4 regions of the Mesorhizobium sp. M0598 genome follow, and region 4 is predicted to be linked to each of the others. Evidence: predicted binding sites of a transcription regulator. Region 4 holds the regulator's gene; each other region holds the start of a gene.
What was found. The regulator PhoB, encoded in region 4, activates phosphate uptake and scavenging genes when phosphate is short. The targets are predictions, from matches to a motif close to TGTCATNNANCTGTCAT.

Region 1 (7,896 bases), on a different contig from region 4:
GTGCGTCTACACGGCCATCCGCGCTTCGCGGAACGATACCAGCTTGCTGCGGCTCTCGTCCCACAGCGCCAGCTTGACGCAGCGCAGGCTGTCGAGGAGTGTGACGCGGCCGATCTCACGCAGCTCCGGATAGTCCCTCAGCACTTCCGGAAGCCGGTAGCATGGCACCTTGGCCGAGAGGTGGTGCACGTGGTGGACGCCGATATTGCCGGTGATCCAGTTCAGCACCGCCGGCAGGTCGTAATAGGACGAACCGTGCAGGGCAGCGTGCTGGAATTCCCACTCGGAGTCCTTTGTCCACTCCGTCTCCTCGAACTGGTGCTGGACATAGAACAGCCAGATGCCGGCCGATCCGGCGAGGATGACGATCGGCAAATGCACGACCAGAAACGCGCCGGGGCCAACGAACCAGATGAGCAGCGCGGCGATGACCGCGATGGCGAGGTTGGTGGACATCGACGACACCCAAGGGGTGAGGCCACCCCGCATCATGCCCAAGGGCAGTCTCTGCTCGAAAATGAAAATCCAGATCGGGCCAAGGCCGAACATCACCAGCGGATGGCGATAGAGGCGATAGGCGAGCCGGCCCCGCCACGACAGTTGCCGGTATTCGGCGACCGTCAGTGTCTTGATGTCGCCGGTGCCGCGCTCGTCGAGGTTGCCGGCGCTGGCGTGATGGGTTGCGTGGGCGCGGCGCCAGCAATCGTAGGGCGTCAGCGTCAGCACGCCAAGCACGCGGCCGATCCAGTCGTCGGCATAGCGATTGGCAAAAAAGGAACCGTGGCCGCAATCGTGCTGGATCATGAAGATACGCACCAGAAAGCCGGCTGCCGGAAGGATGAGGACCAGACCCCACCAATGGCCATAGGCATAGGCGGCCGAGGACAGTGCCCACAGCGTGGCGAAGGGAATGAGGGTGATCGCGAGTTCGACGGCGCTGCGACGCCTGTCGGGCTTTTTATAGCGCGACAGGATTTTCAACCAGGCGCGCTTGCTGTTTGCCACAGCTTCGGGGGAAATCATGTTCATCATGAAACATAGGCGGAGCAGGGCGCTGCCGCAAGGCGGCGATCACGCAAAGTTACTGCGGGTAAATGTCGCGCGATGGCGAGGAATTGGTGGCCGCAGTCGCCGGGCGCACGGCCTGCAATGGTGTCTACCGACGGCGCCCGCCTGCGACCACCTTGGCTTCGACGCCGTCCAGGCGGTCGAGCAATTCCTTCAGACGGTCGGGAATATCGGACTCCGTGCGGAAGGCCGGCAAGGTGCGCAGAAAGCGCTTGGTCGCCTCGGTGCCGAGCTGGCGCCGGATATCGCCGGCGAGCCCGTCGCGTTTTTCGCCATTCCTGCGGGGCATCATCCAAAATCCTGTGTCGGCTTCGAAACTCTTCCAAGGGAGGAATGGTTCCCGCATTGTAGCATGCTGGCAAGCAAAGCCGTCGGGTACGGTAAAGTTTGAATTAAAATCGAAAGGTCTGCCCCGTCCGCCATCAAGCAGCGACAGCGGCTGCAGTATCGCTTGCCCCTTGATTTTTGGCCGCTAAACCTCGATATCGGGCGCAAATCCACACCATTTGAAAATGACGGGAAACGGCGATGAGCGACCAGGCAAAAGACGAACGCGCGCCCGATGAAGCCGAGAAGACCGAGGCTGCCGCGGAGCCAAGGGAAGGTGGCGTCGACGGCGACTATGAAGCGCTTGTGCGGCTTCTGAAGGAAAACGAAGAGCTGAAGGATCGCGCGCTGCGCGTCGCGGCCGACATGGAGAACTTGCGTCGCCGCACCGCCCGCGACGTCCACGACGCGCGCGCCTATGCGGTTGCCAATTTTGCCCGCGACATGCTTTCGGTGTCAGACAATCTGCGCCGTGCGCTGGATGCCATCCCGGAGGAGGCCAAGGCTTCGGGCGATGCCGGCTTCAAGGCGCTGATCGACGGCGTCGAGATCACCGAGCGCGCCATGCTGTCGGCGCTGGAACGCCACGGCGTGAAGAAGCTCGAGCCCGAGGGCGAGAAATTCGATCCGAATTTCCACCAGGCGATGTTCGAGGTGCCCAATCCCGACGTACCGGCCAACACGGTCGTGCAGGTCGTGCAGCCCGGCTATTCGATCGGCGAGCGTGTTCTGCGGCCGGCCATGGTCGGCGTCGCCAAGGGCGGCCCCAAGCATGTCGCGAGCGAAGCGCCGGTCGAGCCGGGGCCGGTCAACGAGCAGGCTGAGAAAGATGCGTGAATGGTGAATGGTCAATAGTGAATGGTTAGTAGTGAGTAGCCAATTGCTGCTCCAGCAGTCAGTGCTATGTTCTATTCACTATTCACTATTCACTATTCACGCCGCAAACCGCTGCGCTTCTCCGCCATAATAATTGACGTAGCGGGCGCCGATCTCCTTGACCGGCATCACCACGAACACGTCGACCGTCGAGAATTCACGGTCGATGACGCAGCCGTCGCCGATGCGCGCGCCGACGCGCAGATAGCCCTTGACCAGCGGCGGCATCGCGGCGATCGCCGCCTTGGTATTGACGGCCTCGATCGGCATCAGATCCATCGAACAATAGCGCCCGGCGACGGCACGCACGTCCCAGGATGAATTCGTCCGGCAGTGGTGGGCAAGGTAGGTCAGCGCCTCTGCATGTGCCGCCGGCACGGTGCCGTGGAAGGACGCGCAGCCGGTCATCACGCCAATGCCGTAATGATTGATATAGGCCCAGATGCCTTGCCACAGCGCCTCGATGGTGCGCTTCGAGCGGTATTCGGGCAGAACACAGGAGCGGCCGAGCTCGAGGAAGCGCTGGCCAGGATGCCGCGCGATCAGCTTGGTCAGTTCGAATTCGCCTTCGGAATAGAAGCCGCCGGCGGCCGCGGCAATCTCCTGCCGCAGCAGGCGGTAGGTGCCGACGATGCGGCGATGCTCAGGGCCGGAAAGCGAAGTATCGAAGACCAGCAGATGATCGCAGAGGGGATCGAAGCGATCGGCATCGCGGCGGTCCTGCATCTGGAACAGGTCCTTCCTGGCACCAAGCTCGTCGTAGAACACCCGGTAGCGCACTTCCTGCGCGGCAGCGATCTCGGCCTCGTTGCGGGCGAGCCGCACTTCGAGATTGCCGATGCGGCCGAGCGATGCGCCTTTTATGACGGCATCGGCGTTCCGGCCGACGAGCAAAGGCCCGCTGGCGTTCGGCCGAGCATCACATTCCGGCATGACTGTATGCACGAGTGATTCTCCTTCGAGCCATCCCTCTTGGCACGGGGATACGGTGTAGGTGCAACAGGATTGTGACAGTACCGTGATACGGCTCTGCGGGCAATACTTCGTCGGCTGGGTAATCTATCAACCGTCTATGTTGTGCCTCAGGCGGCCGCTTGCCCTTCGACCGCATGAACCAGGGCATCGGGGTCGAGCGGCTTGGTGACGAAGCCGCTGGCACCGTGAGCGAGCACGGCGTGGCGGGTCTTTTCCTGGCTGTCGGCCGACAGCACCATGATCGGGACCGGCGGCACCGCGGTCTCCTCCTCATGGCGGCGGATGGCGGCGATGGCGTCCAGGCCGTCCATGACAGGCATATGCAAGTCCATCAGCACCACATCGTAACGGTGCTTGTGGCCGGTGCTGATGACCGCCTCGACGGCGGCCTTGCCGTTGCCGACCACTTTCACGCGATGCCCGGCCTTCAGCAGCGTGGCGCGGGCCAGCATGGCGTTGATGTCGTTGTCCTCGGCGATCAGCACCGACAGGCCCTGCTGGCGGGCGCCAATGGCGTGCCCCGCCTGCGCGCCGCGCTTTTGCAGTTGCGGCTCGGCGACGACCGGTGCGTGGCTGGTCAAAAGCACGCGCAGCAATGTCTCGCCGCGCACCGGCCTCGCAAGGAAGGTGGCGTAACCATTGGCACGGAACTCGCCAAGCATGCCACGGTCGGTCGGTGCGATCAGCGTCACTGCCTCGCAATCGGCAAATCCGCTCTGGCGCAGGCGCCCGAGCAGCCTGCCGTCGCTTTGCTCCATGGCAGCATCGATCAGCAGCACGTCGCAGCTCTCGGCGAAAGGGGTGGCCTGGGCGGCGGCGGTGGCCAGATCGACCGTGCCGCCATTGGCGCGAATGGTGCGGGCGAGGGCTTCGGCCTCGACCAGGTTCTTCGACACGATCACCGCATGCCGGCCCGACAGCGCGTCCTGGCGGATCTGCGGCGCCTCGACGGCGGAAATAGCGGGAATCTCGAAGACGAATTCGGACCCCTGGCCAAGCCGGCTCGACACAGAGATAGTGCCGCCCATGGCGGTCACAAGGCGCTTGGAAATGGCGAGACCGAGGCCGGCACCGCCATGCGCACGGGTCGAGGTGCCGTCAGCCTGTTCGAAGTCCTCGAATATGCGCTCCATGTCCTCCTCGCGCAGACCGGGGCCGGTGTCGGTGATGGTGAAGCGGATGCGGTCGGTGGTTTCGGTGCGGACGCGGGCGATGCTTGCCAGGACGCCGCCGCTGTCGGTGAACTTGACGGCGTTGCCGATGAGATTGAGCAGCACCTGCCTGACCCTGCCGGGGTCGGCGGTGATCAGCTGCGGCACGTCGGGTTCGACATGACAGCCGAGGCCGATATCCTTGGCAAAAGCCCGCGCCGCCAAAAGCTCGATGACATTGTCGGCGATCTCGCGCACCGACATCGGCTGCGGTTCGGGATCGAAGCGGCCGGCCTCGATCTTGGAGTAGTCGAGCAGGTCCTCGATCAGCGCCAGCAGCGCGCTGGCCGAGGTCGAGATGGCGCCGACATAGGTCCGCTGCTCGGGCGAAAGGCTGGTGTCGGCGAGAAGCCGGGCCATGCCCATGATGCCGTTCATCGGCGTGCGGATCTCGTGGCTGACGGTGGCGAGGAAGCGCGATTTGGCCTGGCTCGCATATTCGGCCCGCTCGCGGGCGGTGATCAGCGAGGATTCGGCGCGCTTGCGAGCGGTGATGTCGCGGGCGATGGCGCGATGCGAAACGGCGCCGCTGTCCTTGTCGCGCACCGACAGCTCGATCCAAGAGAACCAGCGTGGGCCGTCCGGCGTGCGAATGGCGACGTCGGTGGAACTCAGGCATTCATGGTCGGAAAACGCGGCGTCGGGGACGATGCCGACATCGATGCCTAGTTCGGCCAGGGTCTTGCCGGCAAGGTCGCGCTGGTCGGTCTCGACAAGGTCGGCGAAAACCTTGTTGGCGTAGACAATGTGGCCGTCGCGGTCACGATGGACGACGAGATCGCCGAGTGCATCGATCAGCCCGCGAAAGCGCTCCTCGCTCTCCTGCATCTCCCACATGCGGTCGGCCAGCGTCTCGATTTCGGCGCGGCTGCGGGCGGTCGTGGCATCGAGCAGGGCCACCGCGCGGCGCTCGGTGCGCCTGTTGCGCAGATGCATGGCGAGCCCGGCGATGGCTGTCGCCAAAAGGCCGATGGTGATGAAGACCGGCGCCCCGGTCAGATGCGAAAAGCCTGCCAGCACGACGATGGCGACGAGCGTCAGGAAGGGCAGGCCTTCGCGGTTGGAGGCCGGCAGTTCCGGCGCCAGCGGTGGCGCGGCGACAGGCTGCCGTCCTGGCGCCGCGGGGGCCGTCCCGTCGGCCCGTTCGGCTGGTTCCGCCTCTCTGATGCCGGGTTCCGCAATCATACGGAAATCCTGCCAGACAGAGCTTATCGAAGGTTGTGGTTGATCGCTCGAATTTTAGCGGTCGCGCTCTTTTTTGTCCCTTGGGGGCTCACATATCCACCACCACGCGGCCGCGGATCTTACCCTCGACGATGTCATGCGCGGCGCCGATGATGCCGTCGAAGCCGATGCTCGTCGACAGGCTGGCAAGCTTTGCGTGGTCGAGATCGGCGCCGATGCGGCGCCAGGCCTCGAGGCGGACCGCCTTCGGCGCCATCACCGAATCGATGCCGAGCAGCGAGACGCCGCGCAGGATGAAGGGGGCGACGCTTGCCGGCAGGTCCATGCCGCCGGCGAGGCCGCAAGCGGCGACGGCGCCGCCATAGGAGGTCATCGACAGAACGTTGGCCAGCGTGTGACTGCCGACCGCATCGACGCCGCCGGCCCAGCGTTCCTTGGCGAGCGGTTTTGCCGGCTGGGTGAGCTCGTCGCGTGAAATCACTTCCGCGGCGCCGAGGTCGATCAGATAGGGGCTTTCGGCAGCGCGGCCGGTCGAGGCGATGACGTGATAGCCGAGGCTGGACAGGATCGAGACCGCGACCGAGCCGACGCCACCGGCAGCGCCGGTCACCACCACCGGGCCGCGATCGGGCACGATGCCGTGGCGCTCCAGCGCGATGACGCAAAGCATGGCGGTGTAGCCGGCGGTGCCGACCGCCATCGCATCATGCGGGCTCATGCCGTCCGGCAGCGGCACCAGCCAGTCGCCCTTGACGCGGGCGCGTCCGGCATAGGCGCCGAAATGCGTCTCGCCGACGCCCCAGCCGTTCAATATGACCTTGTCACCCTTGCGCCAGCCAGGATCGGAAGACGAGATGACGGTGCCGGCGAAATCGATGCCCGGCACCAGCGGCCAGCGGCGGATCACCGGCGCCTTGCCGGTAATTGCAAGACCGTCCTTGTAGTTCACCGTCGTCGCCTCGACCGCGACGGTGACGTCGCCCTCCATCAGGTCTGCCTCGGTAAGCTCGGTCACCGCGACCGACTGGTTTTTCTCGGCGTCGCGCGAAACGAGGATGGCTTTGAAGGTTTCGGGCATTTTTTCTCCTCGGGCTTGCAGATCAGAATGTGCGGCGCCAGGCGAGTGAGGTCAATCGCTCGACGCTCCGCGCCGCCAGCCAATGAGTTCGTCGAAGACGACCAGCACGGCACCGACCGAAATGAAGGCATCGGCGAGGTTGAAGATCGCGAAGGACCAGACCGGCGTGTGAAACAGAATATAGTCAATGACATGACCGTAGATAGCGCGGTCGATCAGATTGCCGAGCGCGCCGCCGACGATCAGCGCGAAGCCGATGCGGGCAAGCAGGTGGCCCGGCGGCGTGCGGGCCGCAAGATAGAGCACGAAAGCGACCACCAGAACCGCGACGACCACCAGGCCGGTGTCGCCGAAGGACGAAAACAGCGAGAACGCGATGCCGGTGTTGTAGGTGCGGTACAGCGCCAGGAACGGAAGCAGGTCGAGCCGTTCCTGAAAGGCAAGACCGGTTTCGACTAGGTATTTCACCCACTGGTCGAGCGCTATCGCGGCGACGACCAGAAGAGCATACGGCCTCCAGGACTTCATGGTTTGCAGTTTCACGGTTTGAGATGTCACGATCTGGCGTCCTCCGGGCCGAGCTTCAGCGCGCCGCGCCGGATCTCGAACAGCATGACGCCGGTGGCCACCGCAAGGTTGAGCGAATCGGCGCGGCCGGCCTGCGGTATCCGCAGCAGTTTGTCGCAGCTTGCGGCAAGCTCGTCAGGCAGGCCTTGCTGCTCGTTACCCATCATCAAAAGCACCGGGCCCTTTGAAAAATCGACCGAGCGGTAGTCGACCGCACCCTTCAGATGGGTGCCGGCGACGAGGCCGGGAAAGCTCGTTCGCCAGGCGAGAAAAGCTTCGGGCGACGCCTTGGCGACCGGCACGGCGAAAATCGAGCCCATGGTGGCGCGCACCGTTTCGACCGAAAAGGGATCGGTGGTCTCGCCGACCAAGATGACGCCCCTGGCCCCGACAGCGTCGACCGTGCGGATGACGGTGCCGAGATTGCCGGGATCGCGGACGCGGTCGAGCGCCACCCAGACGTCGCCGTCACGGGCGCGGATGTCCTTCAACGGCAGGAATTTCTGCGAGAACACGCCGACGACCATTTGCGGATTGTCGCGGCGGGTGATGGCGACCAGCACTTTTTCCGAAACTTCAAGGACGGTGCCGCCGGCGGCGACCGTGCGC
Region 2 (7,896 bases), 120 kb from region 4:
TGCCGCGCACGGCCTTCTCGGCCATGACCGCGAGCAGCAGGGCCACAACCATGGCAACGGTCGCGGTCGCAAGAGAGAACACTACTGTGACCTTGATCGAGTTGAGGTAGGCCGGATCGGCCAGCACCTTCCGGAAATTGGCCAACCAGACGAACCTGCTCTTCAGCCCGAACGGGTCTTGCCTGAGCATGGACTGGTAAAGCGCCTGACCGGCCGGCCAGTAGAAGCAAACCAGGGTGATGGCGAGTTGTGGCGCCACCAGCAGGTAGGGCAGGATCTTGTTGGGAAAGACGACGCGTGGAGACAGGCTGATTTCCCTCGCTATCCAGGTATCGCCCACGCGAGCTCGCGTGGGCGATATTCCAACCGACTAACCGAGATAATCCCGTCAGTTCTCCAGCGCTTCCTTGATCGCCGCGTTGCCGCGCGCAACCGCATTGTCGAGTGCCTGCTGGGCGGTTTGCTGGCCGGCCAGCATCTTCTCCAGCTCCTCGTTCTGGATATCGCGCACCTGCGGCAGATTCGGCAGGCGCACGCCCTTCGAGTTGTCGGTCGGCGCCTTGCCCGTCATCTGCAGGATGGGTGTCTCGCGGCCGGGGTTTTTGTCATAGAAGCCTGATTTCTTAGTCGCCTCGTATGCCGCAAGCGTCACTGGCAAATATCCCGACTTCTGGTGCAGATATTCCTGCACATCGGTCTTGGACAGATAGGCAAAGAAAGCCGCGACGCCCTTGTATTCCTCGTCCGACTTGTTGCCGAACACCCACAGGCTGGCACCACCCGGCGTCGTGTTCTGTGGTGCGCCCTTGGCGTCGGTATCATAGGGAAGCTGGCCGATGCCATAGTTCATGCCGGACTTGACGATATCGCCGAGGCCGCCCGACGATTCGGTGAAGATGCCGCATTCGCCGGCGAGGAATATTTGCTTGGCTTCGGAGGTGCGTCCGCCATATTTGAACGTGCCGTCCTTGGCCAGGTCAGCTAGCGCCTGGAAGTGGTTGACGAAAATCGGCGCATTGATCTTGAGTTCGACATCACCGCCGGCCAGGCCATTCTGCTGGGTGGCCCAAGGCACGTCATTCCACGCCGCGAAATTCTCCAGGTGGATCCAGGTCAGCCAGGTCGAGGTATAGCCGCAAGGGGCGGCGCCGCTCGTCTTGATCTTCTTGCCAGCTTCCCACACCTCGTTCCACGTCTTGGGCGGATTGTTCACGTCGAGGCCTGCCTTCTGGAAGATGTCCTTGTTGTAATAGAGGATGGGCGAGGAAGAGTTGTAGGGGAACGATAGCATGGTGCCGTCCGGCTTCGAATAATAGCCTACGATGCCGGGCAGATACTGGCTCTTGTCGAAAGTCATCCCGGCGCCGGTCATCACATCGGCCACCGGCTTTATCGCACCCTCGGCCGCCATCATCACGCCGGTGCCGACGTCGAACACCTGGAGGATATCGGGCGCCTGGCCGGCGCGGAAAGCGGCGATGCCGGCATTCAGCGTCTCCGGATAGGTGCCCTTGAACACCGGAACGAGCTCATAGTCGCTCTGGCTGGCGTTGAAATCCTTGGAGATCTTGGCGACGACCTCGGCGTTGGCGCCGGTCATGGCGTGCCACCAGCTGATCTGCGTGACGGCGAAGGCGGAGGTGGTGGAAAGCAGGGTCAACGTGGCGGCGATACCGGCCGCAAAGCCGAAGAACTTCATGTTTCATCTCCCGTTTGTCATTGGCGAAAGGGGCACTTCCGCAAAGCCAATATGTGGCGCTGATGACAATCGGACAACGGTTTTATTGCGGATCAATGAACATCATTCCTTCCTAAAGTGCACTCGCTACCGAAACCGGGCGCCAGAAATCACATCACCGTCTTTCGGCGCAGCGGCGTCGGTTTTCCCCCGAAAAGACCCGCCTCATGGCCCGCGGGTTAACCATTCGTTAAAATCTCCAAGAGCTAATCAGTCACACCTCCCCTGTTAGTTTTGGCAGACCGAGTGAACCAGGATGCTGACGGTCTATAATTGTATTGTAAGTCAGCACGATCCGAGACTGGTTGCGCTTGCCGCACTCGTCTGTGGAATTTCTTGCTTCTCAGCGGTTAATCTCCTTAAGCATGTCGGCCGATCGACCGAGCGAAACCGGCTTGTCTGGCTGATGATCGCCGCGGCCTCGACCGGGTTCGGCATATGGGCGACGCATTTCATCGCCATGACCGCGTTTACGCCGGGAATACCGAACGCATACAATCCGGGATTATCCGCCTTTTTCGCTTGCCGCCGCCGTTATCATGACCGCGCTTGGGATGTGGGTCGCCACCTTGCGCCGCGGCATCGACTATTTCCTCGTCGGTGGCGCTATTCTGGGCGGCGCCATCGCGACGATGCACTACATCGGCATGGCAGCTTTCGAGGTCGAAGGCCGGGTCGTATGGAACCTGCTCCTTGTCGCGATATCGCTTCTGGCCGGCGTGATCCTCGCGGCACTGGCGCTCCTTGTCGTCTTGCGCCGTCCGTCAGCGCTCGCGACTTTCGGCGGCGCGGCGCTTTTGACGCTGGCGATTTGCAGCTTGCATTTCATCGCGATGGCCGCGGTGTCGATCATTCCGGATTCCTCGATTGAAATATCCGAACATTCCATCGAGCCCATTTCCCAGGCCTTTGCCGCAGCGGTCGCCAGCCTGATAATCCTTGTGCTATCGGGTGCCGCGCTGTGGATCGACCTGCGCTTTCGCCGCCAGAAGCTCGAGGCCGATCGCATGCACGATCTCGCCAATGCGGCGGTGGAAGGTCTGATCGTTTGCGATGGCACCCGCATTGTCAGCGCCAATGACAGTATGGCGAAGCTGACCGGAACAGCGACAGCCACCCTGAACACGATGCAATTCGGCGAGCTTTTCGACGGACAGAGCGCAGCCGATATGTCCGGCTTCGGCGAACAGGCGCAGGAAGCGAAGTTAAGGGGCAGCGACGGCGCGAGAATTCCTGTCGAGCTGATCGCCAGGAAAATCACCTACTGCGGCAGGCCTCATACAGTGCTTGCCGTTCGCGACATCCGTGAGCGCAAGAAGGCAGAACAAGAGATCCTCCGCCTCGCGCATTTCGATCCGCTTACCGGGCTTGCCAATCGGCGGAGCTTTTCTTCCCGGCTGGAAGCAGAATTCGCCTCGATGGATCGTAGCGGCAAGGATGGACATCTGGCGCTCCTGCTGCTTGACCTTGACCGGTTCAAGCAAGTCAACGACCTCTATGGCCACGGGGCCGGCGATGCTATGCTGCAGAAGCTGGCGCACTGCATTTCCGGCATCCCGCGCCACGGACAGATGCTCGCGCGTCTCGGCGGCGATGAATTTGCCATCATAGCTCCGAACCTCCCCGACCCCCTGGCCGCAGGCCGGATAGCCGAGGACTTGCTGGCGGCGATCCGGGAGGAAAACAGGGTTTCGGTCGGCTCCGGCCTCGTCTCGGCCAGCATCGGCATCGCCTTCTTTCCGCTGGATGCCGAAGACCAGGCCGGCCTGATCAGCCATGCCGACACGGCACTCCATCGCGCCAAAACCGAAGGCAGGGACACTTATCGGTTTTTCGAGATGGCCATGGGCACCGCGGCCCGCGACAAGCGCGTGATGGAGCATGAATTGCGCCAGGCGATCGCCCGCAAGGAGTTCCACCTCGTCTATCAGCCGCAGAAGGAGATCCGCGGCGGCAGGATGATCGGCTTCGAAGCCCTGGTCCGTTGGCAGCACCCTGAGCGGGGTGACATTTCTCCGGCCGTTTTCATCCCCGTGGCCGAGGACAGTGGCGCTATCGCGCAGATCGGCGACTGGGTGCTGACGACGGCTTGTAACGATGCTGTTCGCTGGACAAACCCGCTGATGGTCGCCGTCAACGTCTCCGCCGTGCAACTTCACAATCCGAACTTCAGCCGCAAGGTGCACGACGCGTTGACGAGATCCGGCCTGGCCCCCGGCAGGCTCGAACTGGAGATCACCGAAACGGCCCTGGTGAAGGACATGCCGCGCGCGCTGGCAACCTTGAGGCAGGTCAAGGCGCTTGGCGTGCATGTGGCGATGGACGATTTTGGCACCGGCTATTCTTCGCTGTCCAACCTCAGCGCCTTTCCCTTCGACAAGATCAAGATCGACGGGTCGTTCATCAAATCGGTCGACAAGAACGCCCAGTTCGCGGCGATCGTTCGCGCCGTGCTGGGGCTTGGACGCGGTCTCGGCTTACCGGTTCTGGCAGAAGGCATCGAGACGCCGGGTGAATTGCAGTTCCTGGACGCCGAGGCTTGCGAGATCGGGCAAGGCTACTACCTCGGCAAACCGGCTCCGATCGAGACATTCGGGGAACTGACGGGCGTGGCCGCTCCGGCAATCCGCACCGCCAGCCGACGCGGCGCAAGCATTGCCGTGCTCAAGCCGCGCCTGCGCACGGTCTGAGCCTATCCCGGCTGAAGCGCCGCCTCGACCAGACGCTTGGCATCCGGCCCCGACCATTCGGCCGGGCCATTCATATGGGCGATCAGGCAGCCTTGCCCATCGATCAGCATGGTGACCGGCAGACCGAGCGCCAGGCCGCGCGTCTTGACGTCGTTGAACAGCGCCATCGTGGCATCGCGATAGTAGCCGAGCGACTTGACGCCGGTGTCCTCCAGGAACTTCTTCGGTTTGGCATCGTCGCCGGCATCGACGTTGACGGCAACAACCTGAAACGCATCGCTGCCCATCTCCTTCTGCAGCGCATCGAGCGCGGGCATTTCGGCGCGGCAAGGTGCGCACCATGTCGCCCACAGATTGAGCAGCACCGTCTTGCCGGCATGATCGGCGATCGTCGTCGGCTTGCCGTCGGGGCCGTTGAAGGCAAGGCTTTTCAGCGATTGCGGCGGATCCGCCGGCAAAAGCGCGGCAACCTGGCCGGTGGCAGCGGCGGCGATCTTCTTGGCACGGTCGGTCTTGACGGCGCAGGCGACGTCGTCCTTGCCGCCGCCGGCGGCCACTTGCGCGGGCGCCTTGTTGCCAGAACTGCTTTCCCTGACATATACCGCGACCGCGCCGGCCAGCACGCCCGCAACCAAAGCGGCGAGGATGAGACGCAAAGCCGGGAAAAATCTATTGCCGTCTGCCATTTTTGAAAAACTGCTCCGGAGCACGGGTTATAGCGATGAATGACAAGAAGGCCAGCAACCAGATGTGGGGCGGACGTTTTGCCTCGGGTCCGGCCGCAATCATGGAAGCGATCAACGCGTCGATCTCGTTCGACCGCAAACTCTATGCGCAAGATATTCGCGGCTCGATCGCCCATAGCCAGATGCTGGCGCAAACGGGCATTATTTCGGCGGCCGACCAAGAGAAAATCGCTCACGGGCTGAACACGATCCTGGCAGAGATCGAGGCTGGTACATTTGAGTTTTCGACCAGGCTGGAAGACATCCACATGAATGTCGAGGCCCGTCTGGCCGAGCTGATCGGCCCCGCCGCTGGCCGCCTGCATACCGCCCGCTCGCGCAACGACCAGGTGGCGGTCGACCTCAGGCTGTGGGTCAAGGACGAGTGCTTTCGCGTCACCGAGGCGCTGAAGGGCCTGATCACGGCGTTCCTGGATCGGGCCGAGGAGCATGCGGCAACAGTGATGCCGGGCTTCACCCACATGCAGGCGGCGCAGCCGGTGACCTTCGGCCACCACTGCATGGCCTATGTCGAGATGTTTGCGCGCGACCTGTCGCGTGCCCGCGATGCGATTGAGCGGATGGATGAAAGCCCGCTCGGCGCCGCCGCCCTCGCCGGCACCAGCTTTCCCATCGACCGGCACCAGACGGCGAAGGCGCTTGGCTTCCGCGAGCCGATGCGCAATTCGCTCGACAGTGTTTCGGACCGCGATTTCGCGCTCGAGTTCCTGGGCTTGGCGGCGATCTGTGCGACGCATCTGTCGCGGCTGGCCGAAGAGATCATCATCTGGTCGACGCCGCAATTCGGCTTCGTCAGGCTGTCGGATAGTTTCTCGACGGGTTCGTCGATCATGCCGCAGAAGAAGAATCCCGACGCTGCCGAACTGGTGCGCGGCAAGACCGGCCGTGTCACCGGCCATCTCGTCGGTCTGCTGACGGTGATGAAGGGCATGCCGCTGACCTATGCCAAGGACATGCAGGAAGACAAGGAATCGGTCTTCGACGCGGCCGAGACGCTCGACCTGATGCTGGCGGCGATGACCGGCATGGTGCGCGATATAACGGTGAACACTGCCGCGATGAAGAAGGCGGCCGGCGCCGGCTATTCGACTGCGACCGACCTCGCCGACTGGCTGGTGCGCACGCTCGGCCTGCCGTTCCGCGAGGCGCACCATATCACTGGCCGGGCGGTGGCGCTGGCCGAGGAGAAGAAGGTCGGGCTCGACAGGCTTTCGCTGGAGGATCTGCAGTCCATTCACCCCGGTATCAGCGCCGACGTGTTTTCGGTTCTTGCCGTGCAGAATTCTGTAAAGAGCCGCACGAGCTTCGGCGGCACCGCGCCGTCCGAGGTGCGCAAGCAGATCCGCTACTGGAAAAAGCGGCTCGCCAAGGCGTAAGACGCGGGGTGCAATGGCCGCAAAACTCGGCTAGAAGCGGCTGCGGGCAACAGTTTCGGACGGATGGCACGATGACCGGAAGCAGGATTTTGGTGACGCTGACGCTGCTGGCGGCAATGGCCACCGTTGCGGCCTGCGGCAGGAAGGCTGCGCTCGACACGCCGTACGCGGCAGCCGTGCAGGCCCGCAAGGACGCCGAGAAGGCCAAGCAACCTTTGCCGCCGGAGCCGGAAAAACCTGTCGAGGACAAGAAATTCATCCTCGACCCGCTGCTCTGATTTCGGACCAATCTCGTGAACCATTTCGACTACCGCGACGGCGCGCTGCATGCCGAGGACGTGGCGATATCAGACATCGCCGCCAGCGTCGGCACGCCGTTCTACTGTTATTCGACGGCGACGCTGACCAGGCATTTTCGCGTCTTCACCGAGGCCTTTGCCGGGCTCGATGCTCTCGTCTGCTATGCCATGAAGGCGAATTCCAACCAGGCCGTGCTGAGGGTGCTGGCAAGGCTCGGCGCCGGCGCCGACGTGGTCTCGGAGGGCGAATTGCGCCGCGCTTTGGCGGCCGGCATCCCGGCAAGCAAGATCCTGTTTTCGGGCGTCGGCAAGACCGCGCGCGAAATGGATTCTGCGCTCTCGGCCGGCATTCTCTGCTTCAACGTCGAATCCGAACCGGAGCTGGAGTTGCTGTCGGCCCGCGCCACCGCGCTGGGCAAGATCGCGCCGATCTCGCTGCGCATCAATCCGGATGTCGACGCCAGGACGCACAAGAAGATTTCGACTGGGAAGGCCGAGAACAAGTTCGGCATTCCGTGGCAGCATGCGCGGAAGGTCTATGCGCGCGCGGCTGAGCTGCCGGGCATCAAGGTCACCGGCATAGACACCCATATCGGCAGCCAGATCACCGAATTGCAGCCCTTCGACGATGCCTTTGCGCTGCTGGTGGAGCTGGTCGGCGCCTTGCGCTCCGACGGTCATGCCATCGAGCACATCGATGTCGGCGGCGGCCTTGGCATTCCCTACCGCGTCGACAACAACCCGCCGCCTTTGCCCGATGCCTATGCCCGGATCGTCAGGAAACATGTTGCCAAACTTGGGCTGAAGGTAATGTTTGAGCCAGGCCGGCTGATCGTCGGGAATGCCGGCATCCTGGTGTCGGAAGTAATCTTCGTGAAGGAGGGCGACGCCAAGAACTTCCTCGTCGTCGACGCCGCGATGAACGACCTGATCCGGCCGACACTTTACGACGCTTTTCACGACATCAAGCCGGTGGCGCAGCAGCCGGCCGCTGCACCACGCATGAAGGTCGACGTCGTCGGCCCGGTTTGCGAGACCGGCGACTAT
Region 3 (7,896 bases), on a different contig from region 4:
GCACCACCGAGCCGGCAAGCGTCACCGCGAATTCGCGAAACAGCGCGCCGGTCAGGCCGCCGGTGAAGGCCAGCGGCGCGAACACGGCGGCCAGTGTTATCGTCATGGCGACGACGGCGGAAGAGATCTCCCGCATGCCGTTGAAGGCTGCCTGCATCGGTGACAAGCCGTCTTCCTCCATGTGGCGGTGGATGTTTTCCACCACCACGATGGCATCGTCGACGACGAGGCCGATCGCCAGCACCATGGCCAGCAACGACAAAAGATTGATCGAATAGCCCACCGAAAACAGCAGGAAACAGACGCCGATCAGCGACAGCGGAATGGTCACGATCGGCATCAGCACCGAGCGGAACGAGCCGAGGAAGAGCAGGATAACAACGATGACGATGGCGACCGCCTCGCCGATGGTCTTGAACACCTCCTCGATCGACGCACTGATCTGCTCGGTTGAATCGTAGACGATCTCCATCGTCATGCCTTGCGGCAGCGTCTCCTGGATGGTCGGCACGATCTTGTGGATTGCCGCCGCGGTGGTCAGCGGATTGGCGGCCGGCGTCGGAAAGATGGCGAGAAAGATGCCGGGCTTGCCGTTGAAGGTGACCCTGGTGTCGGTGTTCGCCGCGGCGAGCTCGACGCGGGCCACGTCGCGCAGTCTCACCACATTGCCGTCCTTCGAGCGGAGCGGAAGGGCAGCGAAAGCCTCCGGCGTCTGCAGGGTCGAGCGAACCGTGATCGAGGAAGCCACATATTCGTTTTCGGTATCGCCGGGCGCGGAGAGGAAATTCGATTCGTTGATGGCGGTCAGCACTTCCGCCGCCGTCACGCCGCGCGCCGCCAGTTTGATCGGGTCGATCCAGACACGCATCGAGTATTCGGCGGCGCCGAAAATCTGCACGTCGGCAACACCTTCGACCGTCGAGATACGCGGCCGCACGACGCGCTCGATATATTCGGTGAGTTGTTCCGGCGTCATGTTCGGGTTCTGCATCGAGATGTACATCATCGCGAACTGCTGGCCGGTGCCCTTGACGATCACCGGGTCTTTGGTTTCGTCCGGCAGATCGCCGCGCACGCTCTGGACCTTCGACAAGACTTCGTTCAGCGCCACGTCGGGGTCGGAGCCGAGTTTCATCTGCACTGTCACGGTGCTGGATGACGGCCGGCTCGCCGACGTGACATAATCGATGTTTTCGGTCGACGCGACGGCACGCGCGATCGGCGCGGAAATGAACCCCTGGATCAGGTCGGCGCTGGCGCCGGGATAGGCAGTGGTGATGGTGATGGCCGTTTCTTCAACCTCTGGATACTGCCGGATCGAAAGGTTGAAGATGCCTTGGAAACCCAGAAGCAGGATCATGCAGGCAAGCACGGTCGAAAGGACCGGGCGGCGGATGAAGAGGTCGGAAAAGCTCATTGCTGGGCTGCCTGCTGGTTCCCCGGCTTGCTCGGATCGATCGTGTTGTCGACGGCAACGGACATGCCGTTGGAGAGCCGGTTCTGGCCGGCGGTAACGACTTCGTCGCCGGGCGCGATGCCCTCCAGGATCTCGACCAGGCCGGCGTTGCGGCGGCCTGGCTTGACGAACACCTGGGCGAGCACGAGCTGCGGCTTCTGTTCTTCCGCTGCCGGCTTGGCCTCCTCTGCCGGTTTGGCTGGGGTAGCAGCCGGCTTTTCGTCGGGTTTTGCCGCGGGTGCTTCGGCCGCGGGCTTGGCAGCATCTGCAGCCGGCTTTTCTTCCGGCTTTGCCTCGGGCGCCGCGCCGTTGGCTTCGGCGGATTTGGCCGGGCGCACCACGAAGACGAAGTCGCCGTACAGGCTGGAAGTCAGCGCCGTCTGCGGCAGCGCCAGCACGTCGTTCTCCTCGGGCAGTTCGACGCGCACCTGGACGAACTGGCCGGGCGTCAGCTTGCCTTCGGGATTGCCGACCTCCGCCCTTACCGTCACCAGCCGGCTGGTCGGGTCGATCTTCGGATCGATGCCGCGGATGCTGCCGGTGAACGGCATGTCGCCGCCGCCGACGCCCAACCGCACCGTCTGTCCGATCTTCAGCTGCGGAAGCTGCTGCTCCGGCACGGTGAAATCGACACGCATCGTATCCATGTCCTGCAAGGTCACCACAGCGGTGCCAGGTGTGAGATACTGGCCAAGGTCGATTTTCGGAATACCGACGGTACCCTTGAAGGGGGCCGTCAACTGCTTTTGGTCGAGCACCGCTTGCAGCTTGTTTACCTGCGCGGCGGAGACCGATGCTGCTGCCTGCGCCGTGTCGAGCGTAGCGTCGGTGCCGACCCCGCGCTTCTGCAGCTCAAGAGCGCGCATCAGCGTCGTCTGGTCGGATGTGGCTTGCGCTTTCGATGCCACGAGGTCGGCCCGCTCGACTTCATCGTCGAGCTGCAGCAGCACGGCGTTGGCGGCGACCTTTTGATTGGCATGGAACAGGATGTCCTTGACGATGCCCGCGGTTTCGACGGTGAGGTCGACGCCGCGTACGGCACTGACAGTGCCGATCGCCTCGATGCCGGGCGTCCAGGACATCGGTTTGACGATGACCGTCGACACGGTCGCGGCCGGCGGCTTCATGGTGGCGAAGAACTGTTTGATCGCATTGTCGCGAAACAGGTTGAAGCCGACGATGCCGCCGCACACCAGCACGAGCAGAATGAAGGCGATGATGAAGCGCTTGATCACGAACAGTCCCTCGGCCACGGCCCAGCATAACGGTCGGATGACCGGAACACATACCTGTGCCTGGTCCCAATTTCAAATGACGGCGATCTTACTGTACCGTCTGGACGGTCTTGTCAATTCCGCCTAAGCTAATGAATGGGGAACGCTTGATGAAGGCCCGCAGAGCAAATTCGCGCGAGAAGATTCTCGCCGCCGCCGCCGCCGTGGCGCGCGAGACGGGTCCTGGCAGCCTGTCGCTGGATGCGGTCGCGAGCCGTGCCGGCGTGTCGAAAGGCGGCTTGTTGTACAATTTTCCGACCAAGGCGAAATTGATGCAGGCGCTGGTCGAGGATTACCTGCGCGCCTTCGAGCAGGCGCTGGAGTCCGCCCGCACAGCCGGCGTCAGCGGCGAAAGCCCGCTTGCAACTTACATCAAGCTTTCGGCCGAGCATGCCGAGGAATCGAAACCGTCGGCGTCCTGGATATTTTCGGCGATTGCCGAGGATCCCGACTTCCTGACGCCGATAAAATCGTTCAGGCGGCAGGTGTTCGAGCGGCTGAAGGAGGAGACGCCGAATCTCAAGGCGCTGCTGGTCTGCTATCTCGCCATCGAAGGGCTTCGCAGCATGAACCTGTTCGGTTCGGACATTCTCTCCGCCGAAGAGCGCCGGCTGCTGATATCGACCCTGCTGGACATCGCGGAATAGTCTAGGAATGCGCGGGCCGGGTTCAATTGCCTCGGTCGCTTCGATCGCCCGTTGCGTCAACCCAAAGTGCCTGCCGTCACACAGGCTTCATTGTGCCGACATAGCGTCCTCCCATTCTTTGCTGCAACGCAGGAGGAGTGGGGTATGGTCGATATTGTTTCAGGCGAAGCAGGAATTCCAAGGCCGGAGCATCCGCTTGACCGGCCAAACGGCACCGGCAAATGGTTTCTGCCGGCCTTTGCCGTCATCATTCTGGGCGGCCTTGCCTATGTCGGCTACGCGCTCAGCCAGGACCTGACCAGCACCGTCGCGGTGCCGTGGATCCTACTTGGGCTGGCGCTGCTGATCGCGCTCGGCTTCGAATTCGTCAACGGTTTTCACGACACTGCCAATGCGGTGGCAACGGTGATCTACACGCATTCCATGCCGGCCGAGCTTGCAGTGATGTGGTCCGGCTTCTTCAACTTCCTCGGCGTGCTTACCGCCAGCGGGGCGGTCGCCTTCGGCATCATATCGCTGCTGCCGGTCGAATTGATCCTTCAGGTCGGATCGAGCGCGGGGCTAGCCATGGTCTTCGCGCTGCTGGTCGCGGCGATCATGTGGAATCTCGGAACCTGGTATCTCGGCCTGCCTGCCTCGAGCTCGCACACACTGATCGGTTCGATCATCGGCGTCGGTCTCGCCAACCAGTTCATGGCCCCGGCCGGCTCCGTCACCAGCGGCGTCGACTGGTCGCAGGCGTCCAATGTCGGCCTGTCGCTCCTGATCTCGCCGCTGGTCGGTTTTGGCCTGGCTGCACTGCTGCTTCTGGTGATGAAGCTGCTGGTCAGGAACCGCGAGCTCTACGAGGCGCCCAAGTCGAGCGCGCCGCCGCCGCTGTGGATTCGGGCGCTGCTTATTTTCACCTGCACCGGCGTCAGCTTTGCCCACGGCTCCAATGACGGGCAAAAGGGCATGGGCCTCATCATGCTCATCCTGATCGGCGTCGTGCCGACCGCGTTCGCGCTCAACCGCACACCGGACGTGAACTATCTCGAAGCTTACAAATCGGCGGCGACGCAAGTCGAAACGGTACTCGGCAAATACGTCAAGCCCGGCGTCGTCGTGACTGACGCGGCGACCGCGGTCGGCGACGCCGTTCGCACCAAGACCTGGAAGGACGAGACCACGCCTGCCCTGCAGAGCTTCATCCACGACACCAGCGCCATGTTGTCGCCCTATCCGTCCGTGGAAAAGCTGCCGACAACGCTGGTCAGCAACGCCCGCAACAACATCTATCTTATCGGTGAAGCGCTGAAGCTGATCGACAAGAAGAAGCTGCTGCCGATGGAGGCAGACGACCTGAAGGCGGTGACGACCTACCATAAGGCGGTCGACAACGCGACGAAGTTCATCCCGCTCTGGGTCAAGGTCGCCATCGCGCTGGCGCTCGGCCTCGGCACCATGGTCGGCTGGAAGCGCATCGTCGTCACCGTCGGCGAGAAGATCGGCAAAAGCCATTTGACCTACGGTCAGGGTGCGTCCGCCGAGCTTGTCGCGATGGCGACGATCGCATCGGCCGACTATCTCGGCCTGCCGGTCTCAACCACCCATGTGCTGTCCTCGGGCGTTGCCGGCACCATGGCGGCGAACGGCTCGGGCCTGCAATGGTCGACGGTGCGCAACATGCTGATGGCCTGGATACTGACCCTTCCGGTCTCCATCTGTCTTGCCTTCGTGTTGTTCGTCATCTTCCGCCAGGTGTTCTGAGCGGGGGCAGGGTTTGACCAGAATGTCGCGGCACCGGCCCCGGCGCCGCCCTGATCACCTGAACGTGCATCGTTTCGGCGGCGGCCATGAATGACGCATCGCATCTGACATTGCTTGCCGCGGACGACCAGCATCATGCTCCCGGGCTGGTCTGGGCCTATCATGCCGCTCCCGGCAAAGCTCCCGAACCGCTGGCGCCCCGAGACATAGAGGCCGCGCTGGCCTCAGCGGGCGGCTGGGTCTGGCTGCATGTCGACCTTGTCGACCGGCGCGCCCATTCCTGGGTCAGCCATGCCTGCGCGTTGCCGGCGTCGGCTCATGCAATCCTCGAAGGACATGAGGACAGCCTAGTGCTGGCGCATGAGAATGGCGTCGTCCACGGCATTTCGGCCGATCTGCATGGCGAGATCACCCATCAGTCGACGACCATCGGCAGATTGCATTTTGCGGTCTCGGAACGGCTGCTGGTCACCGGCCGCCGGCATCCGCTGGCGGCAGTGGAGGAAGTGCACACGGCCCTTGCCGCGGGGCTGCGGCCGGCCACGGCATTCGAGCTGTTCGAAATGCTAGTCATGGCTTTTTGCAAGACCACCAGCCTGCGGCTCGCCGCGGCAACGAAGCGGCTGGATGCAGTCGAGGATCATCTCGTGACCGAGCGGCTTGCCGACGAAAAACGGCAGCTGAAGGATGTGCGCCGCCTTGCCGTATCCCTGCATCGGCCGATCTCGGCCCTGGCAGCGCTTTTCCAGGACGAAGACCGTTCCGCCTGGAACCTTTCCGCCGGCGCACATGAAGTTCTGCGCCGGCTTGCTGCGCGCCTTGAACGGCTCGACCGCGAGGTCGTCATGATCAACGACCGGGCAAGGCTGCTGCAGGAGGAGCTTGCGGCTGAGCTTGCCGACGAATCGAACCGTAGCCTCAAGGCGCTGGCGGTGATGAGCGCGCTGCTTTTGCCAGGAACCCTGATCGTCGGCATTTTCGGCATGAACACAGGCGGACTGCCATTTGCCGAGAGTCCCAGCGGCTTCTTCCTGGCGATGCTGCTCGCCGTCGGCGCGACCGGCCTGTTCTACTGGCTGTTGCTACGCGCCGGCGCCAATCTGCGGTTTTGAGCCCGATTAATGGCGGCGTTCGTTCACCTGTGTCAAAATACGGGCTGGCACGTCGAAACCACGCCATCCCGCCTTCCGAAAATCGGTTCCGATTTTCAGGCCGATGCGCTAGAGCCTTTCGGGATTGAACCGAGCTGCCTTCAACCCGGAAAGGCTCCCGCCGCTGCCCATGCCCCATCTTCCCGAGCATCTTCTCACCGGCTACCGCAGTTTCATGAGCGGCCGCTATCTCACCGAAAGCGGCCGTTATCGCTCGCTGGCGCGGGAGGGCCAGGCACCGGAAACGATGATCGTCGCCTGCTGCGATTCGCGGGCCGCGCCCGAAGCGATCTTCGATGCCGGGCCCGGCGAGCTGTTCGTGCTGCGCAATGTGGGCAATCTGGTGCCGCCGTATGCGCCCGACGATCAGTTCCACTCGACATCGGCGGCGCTCGAATTTGCCGTGCAGAGCCTCAAGGTCAAGAACATCGTGGTGATGGGCCACGGCCGCTGCGGCGGCATCCGAGCGGCGCTTGACACCACGGCCGCACCCTTGTCGCCGGGCGATTTCATCGGCAAGTGGATGAGCCTGATCGCGCCCGCAGCCGAGACCGTATCGTCCAGCACCTTCATGACCGCGACCGAGCGCCAGACGGCGCTGGAGCGCATCTCGATCCGCTATTCCATCGCCAATCTGCGTACCTTCCCTTGCGTCTCGATCCTCGAAGGCAAGGGGCGGCTGTCGCTGCACGGCGCCTGGTTCGATATTTCGACCGGCGAGCTTTGGGTGATGAACAAGGACACCGGCGATTTCGAGCGGCCGGAGATGGAGTAGGAGACAAGGCATGACGCGACTTCGGGACGCGTTCGCGGCTGCGGCACTGCTGTGCTCGGCAGATTTCGCCCGTGCCGACGATAGCGCGATCATCGATCGCTGGTATTCGGCACTCCTCGTCGCCGACCGCAGCGAATTGTCGGACCTGCTCGCCGACAACGTCCGCATCAAGCTCGACGACCTCGGCGTCGTGCAAAGCAAGCAGGAATTCATCGCCTCGATCGCCGAGTGGCAAGGCGCCGTCGCCGGGGCCGAAATCCGCCATCGGATCGAGAAATCGGAGGGCGGCGTCACCACTGTCATCGCCTGCTATGATTTTCCCAGCAACGACATGCTGATGCAGGAGACCTTTGCGGTCGCCAACGACCAGATCACCGCCAGTTCGCAGGCCGCGATCGCCGAAAACTGCGACAGCTACTGACGGAACCATGAACGGGACCCGCTGTTGCGCGCAACCGGCCGGCGCCTTACATCGGTGACGATCCGCTTCTCCCGCCACTCAGCGAAAGTTTGCCCATGCCGTCCACCGTCGACCTCGCCGCCCATCCGCTGACCGCATGGCAAGGGCCGCTCGGCCTGCCCGATTTCACGCGCATCGGCGACGGCGATTTTTCTCCGGTCTTCGACGCGGCCCTGAAGGCGCATGAGGCCGAGATCGAGGCGATTGCCGGCAACACCGGGACGCCGATCATCGAAAACACGCTTGCCTCGCTCGAGCTTGCCGGCGAGGCGCTCGACCATGTCTCCTCGATCTTCTGGTGCCGCGCCGGCGCCCACACCAACGAAGCGATCCAGGCGCTGGAGCGCGACATCTCGCCAAAGATGTCGCGGCACTTCTCGGCGA
Region 4 (7,896 bases):
GGCGAGCGACGTGCCGCCGATCACCGCCGCCGCGATGACCAGGAGCTCGTCCAGCGTGCCCAGCGCATTGGTCGACGAGTTCTGCCTGGCTGACGAGATCGCTGCGGCGATCGTCGCCAGCACGCCCATGATCATGAACACCTTCATGGTCACCCAGCGCGTGTTGATACCGGCAAGGTTGGCTGCTTCCGGATTGCCGCCGATGGCGAAGACATAGCGGCCGAAACGGGTACGCTTGGCGATGAAGGTCATGATCAGCCCTACGGCTACAGCCATCAGCACGGGTATGGCGATGCCATGGGCGATGAACAGCCCGCCTTCGGGAACGGTTATATTGTTGGCCGCCGCATATCTGTTCACGATGCCGACCGGCCAAGGATAGGAATTGGCAAGCCATATGGCGCCCATGATGACAAGGCAAGTGACGGCCCCGAGGAACGTCTCGGCCCAGATCGGGCGTAACGGGAAGCGGAACCGCTTGCGCTGCACCCGCCCGTTGAGCAGCATGAACACAACCGCCAGGCACGCGACAATTCCGACGATCCAGCTCCATCGCGCGCCGATCGAACCCGTCGGCCCGCCGCCCATCAGCTGGAAAGTGGCATCCAGCGGCGCAATCGTCTGCCCACTGACGACCCACCATGCGGCACCCCGCCAGACCAGAAGGCCGCCCAGCGTCACGATGAAGGCCGGCACCTCGAGATAAGCGATGATGTATCCCTGGAACGCTCCGATCAGAAGGCCAAGCGCCAGGCCGATGGCCAGTGCCAGGATCCAGATCCAGGGGTTGCCTAATTGCAGACCGACCATTCGCACCAGGAAATGCACCTGCGCAAAACCCATGACCACGCCGATCAGGCCTTCGGCGGAGCCGACCGACAGGTCGATATTGCGCATGACGATAACCAGCACCATTCCGGCGGCCATTATGGCCACGGCCGAAGTCTGCACCGACAGGTTCCAGAGATTGCGTGGCGTCAGGAAGGTCCGGCTGTCGAAGTCGAACGGATTGACGCCGAGCCGTACGCTAGAAATGACATGCAGGCCGACCCAGATGACCAGCAGCGCGCTGATCATGCCGAGCATGCGCGTGTCGAGTTCGGTTGCCTTGAGAAATCGGGCAACGATGCCGAGCTCGGATTCCCGTGCCCGGTCTGCCGTGCTGTCTACCGGCGTGTTGGGCGTCGTATCGGTCATGATGTTTCTCCCGCCGGGTTGCCGTCTGCCGCGGATGCCGGAAGCAGCCTAGAAGTTATCCGCCGGAAGCGGAAAAACAACTCTTGTTGAAAAAACGCCGCGGCGAGCGGCCGCGGCGTTCGGACTTCTCGGAAACGTCGGCTCAGTTGCAGACTGCAACAGCGCTAGCCGTCACGCCGGCGCAGACCTCTTCTTTCTTGATCCAGCCGGCGTCGATGACGACGTTGAGGTTGTCCTTGGTGATGGCGACCGGGGTCAGGAACAGCGACTTGACGGTATTGCCGCCGGGCGTGGTGAAATCCTTCACGCCGGCAATGTCGGTCATCTGCTTGCCGTCGGCCAGTTGCGAGGCGATCTCGGCGGCATTCTTGCCGAGCTCGCGCGCATCCTTCCACACCGACACGGTCTGTGTGCCGAGCGCGATGCGGTTCAGCGCGGCGTGGTCGCCGTCCTGGCCCGAAACCGGAACCGATCCGGCCAGCCCTTGCGCCGTCAGCGCGGCGACGACGCCGCCGGCAGTGCCGTCATTAGCGGCGACCACGGCATCGACCTTGTTGTCGTTGGCGGTCAGGAACTGTTCCATGTTCTTCTGAGCGTTGGCCGGCAGCCAGCCGTCCGTATAGGCCTCGCCGACATTCTTGATCTTGCCGCCGTCGATGGCCTCCTTCAGCACCTCCATCGAACCGGCAAACAGGAAATCGGCATTCGGATCGGAACCCGAACCCTTGATGAAGACGTAGTTGCCTTCCGGCTTCACCTTGAAGACTTCGCGGGCCTGCATGCGGCCGACTTCCTTGTTGTCGAAGGTCAGATAGAACACGTCCTTGTTCTCGATCAGCCGGTCATAGCCGACGACCGGGATGCCTTCGTCCAGTGCCTTCTGCACGGCCGGCCCGATGGCCGAGGCGTCCTGCGCCAGGATGATCAGTGCGCTGGCGCCCTGCGAGATCAGGCTCTCGACGTCGGTGAGCTGCTTGCCGGGGTTGGACTGTGCGTCGGCGGAAATATACTTGTCGCCTGCGGCCTCGATGGCCGCCTTCATTGCGGCCTCGTCGGTCTTCCAGCGCTCTTCCTGGAAGTTCGACCAGGAAACGCCGATGACCTTGTCTTTAGCCTGCGCCACCGACGCCAGCGCCAGCGTCATGGCGACACCCGCCAGAATGGCGGTCGTGAATTTCTTCATCATATCCTCCCTGCGCCGCGTACGGCGTGACCAATTGGCTCAAAGACCAGCTTAGAAGCTCTAATTTTTTCGAGCCTCGAAAAAATACTGGCCCGATCTCCGGCTGCTGTCAACATCGATTCTGATGGATTTTGATGACTCTGCGAGTTTTTTCGAGCGTCGGAATAAACGATGACAGCGCCACCTGCATCTGACACTATTTGCCTGCATCCGACACTATTTGTCGGACATTACCGACGGCTTCCGGTTCATGAGCAGCCGCGGCAACCGGGAGGAAAGCAAAACAATGTCGGTCGGAATCCGCCATGACGATTTGCGCCGGCGCAACCGGGCGATGGTGATCTCGGCGGTGCGCCGGGCCGGCCAGCCATCGCGTACTGAGATCGCAGCTACCACCGGCCTCAGTCATTCGACCATATCGGCGATCTCTTCCGACCTGATACGGGAAGGCATCCTCGCCGAGAGCAAGGCAAGTGAGCCCGTTTCGTTGAAACGCGGTCGTCCGCAGGTCGGCCTCGCCCTCAACCCGGAAGCGGCGGCGGTGCTGACCGTGGTGTTGTCGCTGAATTTCCTGTCGGCCGCCATTATCGACTATACGGGACAGGTGGTCGCCGAGGAACAGCGCCGGCTGGACACGCTGACCATGCCGCGCGACGAGCTGATCCGTGAATGCATGGCCATCGTCCGGCGCCGGCTGCAGGATCCAGACCTTGACGTCCGCAGTGTCGCCCGCATCGCCCTGGCGATTCAGGGCATTACCGACTCCCCTGCACGCGCCATGCTGTGGTCGCCGATCACGCCGCAGACCGACATCGCCTTTGCCGACATGCTGGAGGACGAATTCGGCATCCCGGCAACGGTGGAGAACGACTGCAACATGATGGCGGTGGCTTTGCGCTGGCGCAATCCGGATCGCTATCGCGACGACTTCATCGCCATCCTGCTTTCGCATGGCATCGGCATGGGGCTGGTGCTGAAGGGCGAACTGTTCACCGGGACGCATTCCTCGGGCGGCGAATTTGGCCACATGATCCATCGTCCGGGCGGCGCGCTCTGCCGTTGCGGGCGGCGCGGCTGCATCGAGGCCTATGCCGGCAACTACGCCATCTGGCGCAACGCCAGGCAGATGAGCGAAGACAGCGAACCGGTCGCCGACGTCAGCGACGCCGACATGCGAGCACTGGCGGCCCAGGCGCGCGAGAAAGATGGGCCGGAACGCGAGGCCTACCGCAAGGCCGGCGAAGCGCTGGGTTTCGGTCTCGGCTCGCTGTTCGCGCTGATCGATCCGGCACCGGTCGCGATGGTCGGCGCCAGTGCCGCCGCCTTCGATCTGATCGAGCCGGCCTTGCGGAAGGCAATCGCCCAGACCGCCGGCGGTCAGCATTCAGGCTCGATCTCCTTCGATACAGAGCCGAACGAATTGCCGCTGATCCGCGAAGGCTGCGCGATGCGGGCGTTAAGCTTCGTCGACCAGGAGATTTTCGCGCCGGGCGCGCAAATGAGGCCCAGCGTCAGAAAGAACGTAGCCTGACCAGGCGGGTCAATCTTCCCTGATCGCATAGCCGGCACCGCGGATGGTGCGGATGACATCCGGCATCCGGCCGTTGTTGACGGCTTTGCGCAGCCGCCCGACATGCACGTCGACGGTGCGTTCGTCGATGTAGATTGTCTCGCCCCAGACATTATCGAGTAACTGGCTGCGCGAGAAGACACGGCCCGGATGCCGCATCATGAACTCGAGCAGCCGGAATTCGGTCGGCCCGAGCCTGATTTCGCTCTTCTTGCGATAGACTCTGTGCGATTCGCGATCGAGAACGATGTCGCCGACCTTCAGCACGCTGGACAGCACTTCCGGCTTGGCGCGCCGCAGCAGCGCCTTGACCCTGGCCATGAATTCCGGTGTCGAAAACGGTTTGACCAGATAGTCGTCGGCGCCGGTCGAAAGACCGCGCACCCGGTCGCTCTCCTCGCCGCGCGCGGTCAGCATGATGATCGGCAGCCGCTCGGTTTCGGGGCGCACCCGCAGCCGACGACAGAGCTCGATGCCGGAAACCGCTGGTATCATCCAGTCGAGCACCAAAAGGTCGGGCACATTCTCCTGCAAACGGATCTCGGCTTCGTCGCCGCGTGTCACCACCTCGACCTGGTAGCCTTCGGATTCGAGATTGTAGCGGAGCAGCACACCCAACGGCTCCTCGTCCTCCACCACCATTATGCGTGGTGCGATCATCGGCTGGGCACCCCCATCATGTCACCGGTGCGGACATTGTCGTTTCGTCCTGCTTCGGACGATTGACCGGCAATTGCTCGCCGGTCAGCACATAATACGCATTTTCGGCGATGTTGGTGACATGGTCGCCGATCCGCTCCAGATTCTTGGCGCAGAACAGCAGGTGCGTGCAAGCGGTGATGTTGCGCGGATCTTCCATCATGTAGGTCAAGAGCTCGCGGAACACGGACGTGTATTTGACGTCGATGCGCTCGTCGGCGGCACGCAGCTTGGCCAACGCGGCCGCATCGCCTGCAGCATATTCCTCGATGACACCCTGCACCTGGATGAGAACCAGCTGCGCCATCGCGTCGATGGAATGCGACAGGTCCCGCGGCGTGGCGCTGAGGCCGACCGCACTCACGCGCTTGGCGATATTCTTGGCAAGGTCGCCGATGCGTTCGAGGTCGCCCGCCATGCGGATCGCTCCGACCACATGGCGAAGATCGTGGGCCATCGGCTGGCGTTTGGCGATCAGGGTGATGGCGCGGTCGTCCAGTTCGCGTTGACGCGCATCCATGATGGCGTCGTCGGAAACGACGCGTTGCGCCAGCACGTTGTCGGAATTCAACAGGGCCTTGGTCGCCCCGCCGACCATCGAACCGGCGAGGTCGGCCATGTCGCGGATCAGCTTGCTGATCTGCTCGAGATCCTCGTCGAAAGAAGCGACTGTGTGTTCGCCCATGATCCTGTCCTCAAATGCATGATCGGAATGGCTCAGCCGAAGCGGCCAGTGATGTAGTCCTGCGTGCGCTTCTCGCGGGGCGACGTGAAGATCTTCTCGGTCCGGTCGAACTCGACCAGTTCACCCAGATACATGAAGGCGGTCTGGCGCGACACGCGCGCCGCCTGCTGCATGTTGTGGGTGACGATGACGATCGTGTAGTCGGCTTGCAATTCGTCGATCAGTTCCTCGATCTTGGCAGTCGACAGCGGGTCGAGCGCCGAAGCCGGTTCGTCGAGCAGAATGACTTCCGGCTTCACCGCCACGGTGCGGGCGATACAGAGCCGCTGCTGCTGGCCGCCGGACAGGCTCAAGCCGCTGGCGTTGAGCTTGTCCTTGACCTCGCTCCACAGCGCGGCGCGCCTCAACGCCTGTTCGACGCGGCCGTCCATCTCGGACTTGCCGAGGTTCTCGTAGAGCCTGACGCCGAAGGCGATGTTCTCGTAGATCGACATCGGGAACGGCGTCGGCTTCTGGAACACCATGCCGATCTTGGTCCTGAGGAGGTTGAGATCCTGCGACCGGTCGAGAATGTTCTTGCCGTCGAGCAGCACCTGGCCCTCGGCCGTCTGTTTTGGGTAGAGCTCATAGATGCGGTTGAACACACGCAGCAGCGTCGATTTCCCGCAACCCGAAGGGCCGATGAAGGCCGTGACGCTGCGCTCGGGCAGCGACAGGCTGATGTCCTTCAGCGCCTTGCTCTGGCCGTAGTAGAAGTTGAGGTTCTTGACCTCGATCTTCGTCTTCTCGGCTACCGTTTCGGCCATCGTCATGTCTGGGGACAACATCTGTGTCATCTGTCCTCTCTGCGTCCGGTAAGGCTGCGGGCGAGGATGCTCAAGCCCAGAACCGTCAGGGTGATTATGAGTGCGCCGGTCCACGCCAGTTGCTGCCATTCCTCGTAAGGGCTGAGAGCGAACTGGAAGATGGTCACCGGCAGGCTGGCCATCGGCGCGTTGATATTGCTGCTCCAGAACTGGTTGTTGAGCGCGGTGAAGAGCAGCGGCGCCGTCTCGCCGGAAATGCGTGCTATCGCCAGCAATATGCCGGTGACGATGCCGGACAATGCGGCGCGGTAGGCGACCGAACGGATCACCACCCAGCGTGGCGCGCCGATCGCGGCACCGGCTTCACGCAACGCGTTCGGCACCAGGCTGAGCATGTCTTCAGTGGTGCGCACGACCACCGGAATGACCAGGATGGCAAGCGCAACTGCGCCGGCAATGGCCGAGAAATGTCCCATTGGCCGCACCATCAGCTCATAGACAAACAAGCCGATGATGATCGACGGCGCCGACAACAGGATGTCGTTGATGAAGCGGACGACGGTGGTGATGCGCGAAAAGCGTCCATACTCGGCCATGTAGGTCCCCGCCAGCACGCCGATCGGCGTGCCGACGACAACGGCGATGATCGTCATCAGCAGGCTGCCCGCGATGGCATTGAGCAGGCCGCCGGCCTCGCCCGGTGGTGGCGTCATCTCGGTGAAGACCGCGAACGAAAGCCCGGCTGTGCCCTTATAGACTAGTGCGCCGAGGATGAGCGCCAGCCAGGCAAGCCCGATGCCGGCGGCGACGACGCAAAGCGCCATCATCACCGAATTCCTGGCTTTGCGGCGGCTGTGGAGCGATGAGGATGTCGACATCGGTCAGGCTCCCGTACGGGCGTCGATCCGCATCAGCATATAGCGGGCGGCGGCAAGGATCAGGAAGGTGATGACGAAGAGGATCAGGCCGAGCGAAACCAGCGAGGAGGTGTAGAGGTCGCCGTCGGCCTCGGTGAATTCATTGGCGATGGTCGCCGAGATCGTCGTGCCCGGCGCGAACAGGGAGGCACTGATGCGGTGGGCGTTGCCGATGACGAAGGTCACCGCCATGGTCTCGCCGAGCGCCCGGCCGAGGCCAAGCATGACGCCGCCCATGATGCCGATGCGGGTATAGGGAATGACCACGCGCCGGGTCACTTCCCAGGTCGTGCAACCGATGCCGTAGGCCGATTCCTTCAGCACCGCCGGCACCGTATCGAAGACATCCTTGGTGATCGAGGTGATGAAGGGCAACACCATGATGGCGAGGATCAGCGCCGAGGTCAGAAGGCCGATGCCGTAAGGAGGGCCGGCGAAAAGGCTGGATAGTCCCGGCACGCCATGGAAGATGTTGATGATGAAGGGCTGTATCGTCGTCTGCAGGAATGGCGCGAACACGAACAGGCCCCAGATGCCGTAGATGATCGAAGGAATGCCGGCCAACAGCTCGACCGCTATGCCGATCGGGCGCCTGAGCGGGCGCGGGCAGAGCTCGGTGAGAAAGATTGCAATGCCGATGCCGATCGGAACCGCGATCAGGATGGCAATGGCCGCCGTCACCAGCGTGCCGTAGATCGGCGCCAGTGCGCCAAATTTTTCCGTAACAGGATTCCAGCTCTCAGTCGTCAGGAAAGAAAAACCGAACGACGACAGCGCCTGCCATGAGCCGGCAAACAGCGAGATCGCGACACCGCCGAGGATGACAAGCACAAGAATTG

Region 1: olsB (l-ornithine N(alpha)-acyltransferase) is a predicted target of PhoB. The motif match lies at 3,268-3,284, and genes of this name have one in related genera.
Region 2: ugpB (sn-glycerol-3-phosphate ABC transporter substrate-binding protein UgpB) is a predicted target of PhoB. The motif match lies at 1,762-1,778, and genes of this name have one in related genera.
Region 3: NKI59_RS14375 (inorganic phosphate transporter) is a predicted target of PhoB. The motif match lies at 3,452-3,468, and genes of this name have one in related genera.

What each region holds. Positions count from the first base shown of each region.
Region 1 covers NZ_JAMYQL010000003.1:282,739-290,634, reverse strand. The annotation lists gene NKI59_RS06385 (fatty acid desaturase) at 7-1,029, opposite strand; gene NKI59_RS06380 (hypothetical protein) at 1,157-1,360, opposite strand; gene grpE (nucleotide exchange factor GrpE) at 1,597-2,232, shown strand; gene olsB (l-ornithine N(alpha)-acyltransferase) at 2,329-3,204, opposite strand; gene NKI59_RS06365 (PAS domain-containing hybrid sensor histidine kinase/response regulator) at 3,354-5,642, opposite strand; gene acuI (acrylyl-CoA reductase (NADPH)) at 5,731-6,720, opposite strand; gene lspA (signal peptidase II) at 6,772-7,248, opposite strand; gene NKI59_RS06350 (TrmH family RNA methyltransferase) at 7,275-7,896, opposite strand, start outside.
Region 2 covers NZ_JAMYQL010000005.1:29,347-37,242, forward strand. The annotation lists gene ugpA (sn-glycerol-3-phosphate ABC transporter permease UgpA) at 1-307, opposite strand, end outside; gene ugpB (sn-glycerol-3-phosphate ABC transporter substrate-binding protein UgpB) at 389-1,699, opposite strand; partial or broken gene NKI59_RS08790 (bifunctional diguanylate cyclase/phosphodiesterase) at 1,995-4,428, shown strand; gene tlpA (thiol:disulfide interchange protein TlpA) at 4,431-5,114, opposite strand; gene argH (argininosuccinate lyase) at 5,150-6,550, shown strand; gene NKI59_RS08805 (hypothetical protein) at 6,622-6,828, shown strand; gene lysA (diaminopimelate decarboxylase) at 6,844-7,896, shown strand, end outside.
Region 3 covers NZ_JAMYQL010000009.1:145,219-153,114, forward strand. The annotation lists gene NKI59_RS14360 (efflux RND transporter permease subunit) at 1-1,417, opposite strand, end outside; gene NKI59_RS14365 (efflux RND transporter periplasmic adaptor subunit) at 1,414-2,691, opposite strand; gene NKI59_RS14370 (TetR/AcrR family transcriptional regulator) at 2,841-3,377, shown strand; gene NKI59_RS14375 (inorganic phosphate transporter) at 3,522-5,126, shown strand; gene NKI59_RS14380 (transporter) at 5,213-6,238, shown strand; gene NKI59_RS14385 (carbonic anhydrase) at 6,408-7,052, shown strand; gene NKI59_RS14390 (nuclear transport factor 2 family protein) at 7,063-7,473, shown strand; gene NKI59_RS14395 (M3 family metallopeptidase) at 7,563-7,896, shown strand, end outside.
Region 4 covers NZ_JAMYQL010000005.1:153,193-161,088, forward strand. The annotation lists gene NKI59_RS09410 (sugar ABC transporter permease) at 1-1,197, opposite strand, end outside; gene xylF (D-xylose ABC transporter substrate-binding protein) at 1,340-2,380, opposite strand; gene NKI59_RS09420 (ROK family protein) at 2,667-3,911, shown strand; gene phoB (phosphate regulon transcriptional regulator PhoB) at 3,921-4,610, opposite strand; gene phoU (phosphate signaling complex protein PhoU) at 4,627-5,334, opposite strand; gene pstB (phosphate ABC transporter ATP-binding protein PstB) at 5,367-6,170, opposite strand; gene pstA (phosphate ABC transporter permease PstA) at 6,167-7,018, opposite strand; gene pstC (phosphate ABC transporter permease subunit PstC) at 7,022-7,896, opposite strand, start outside.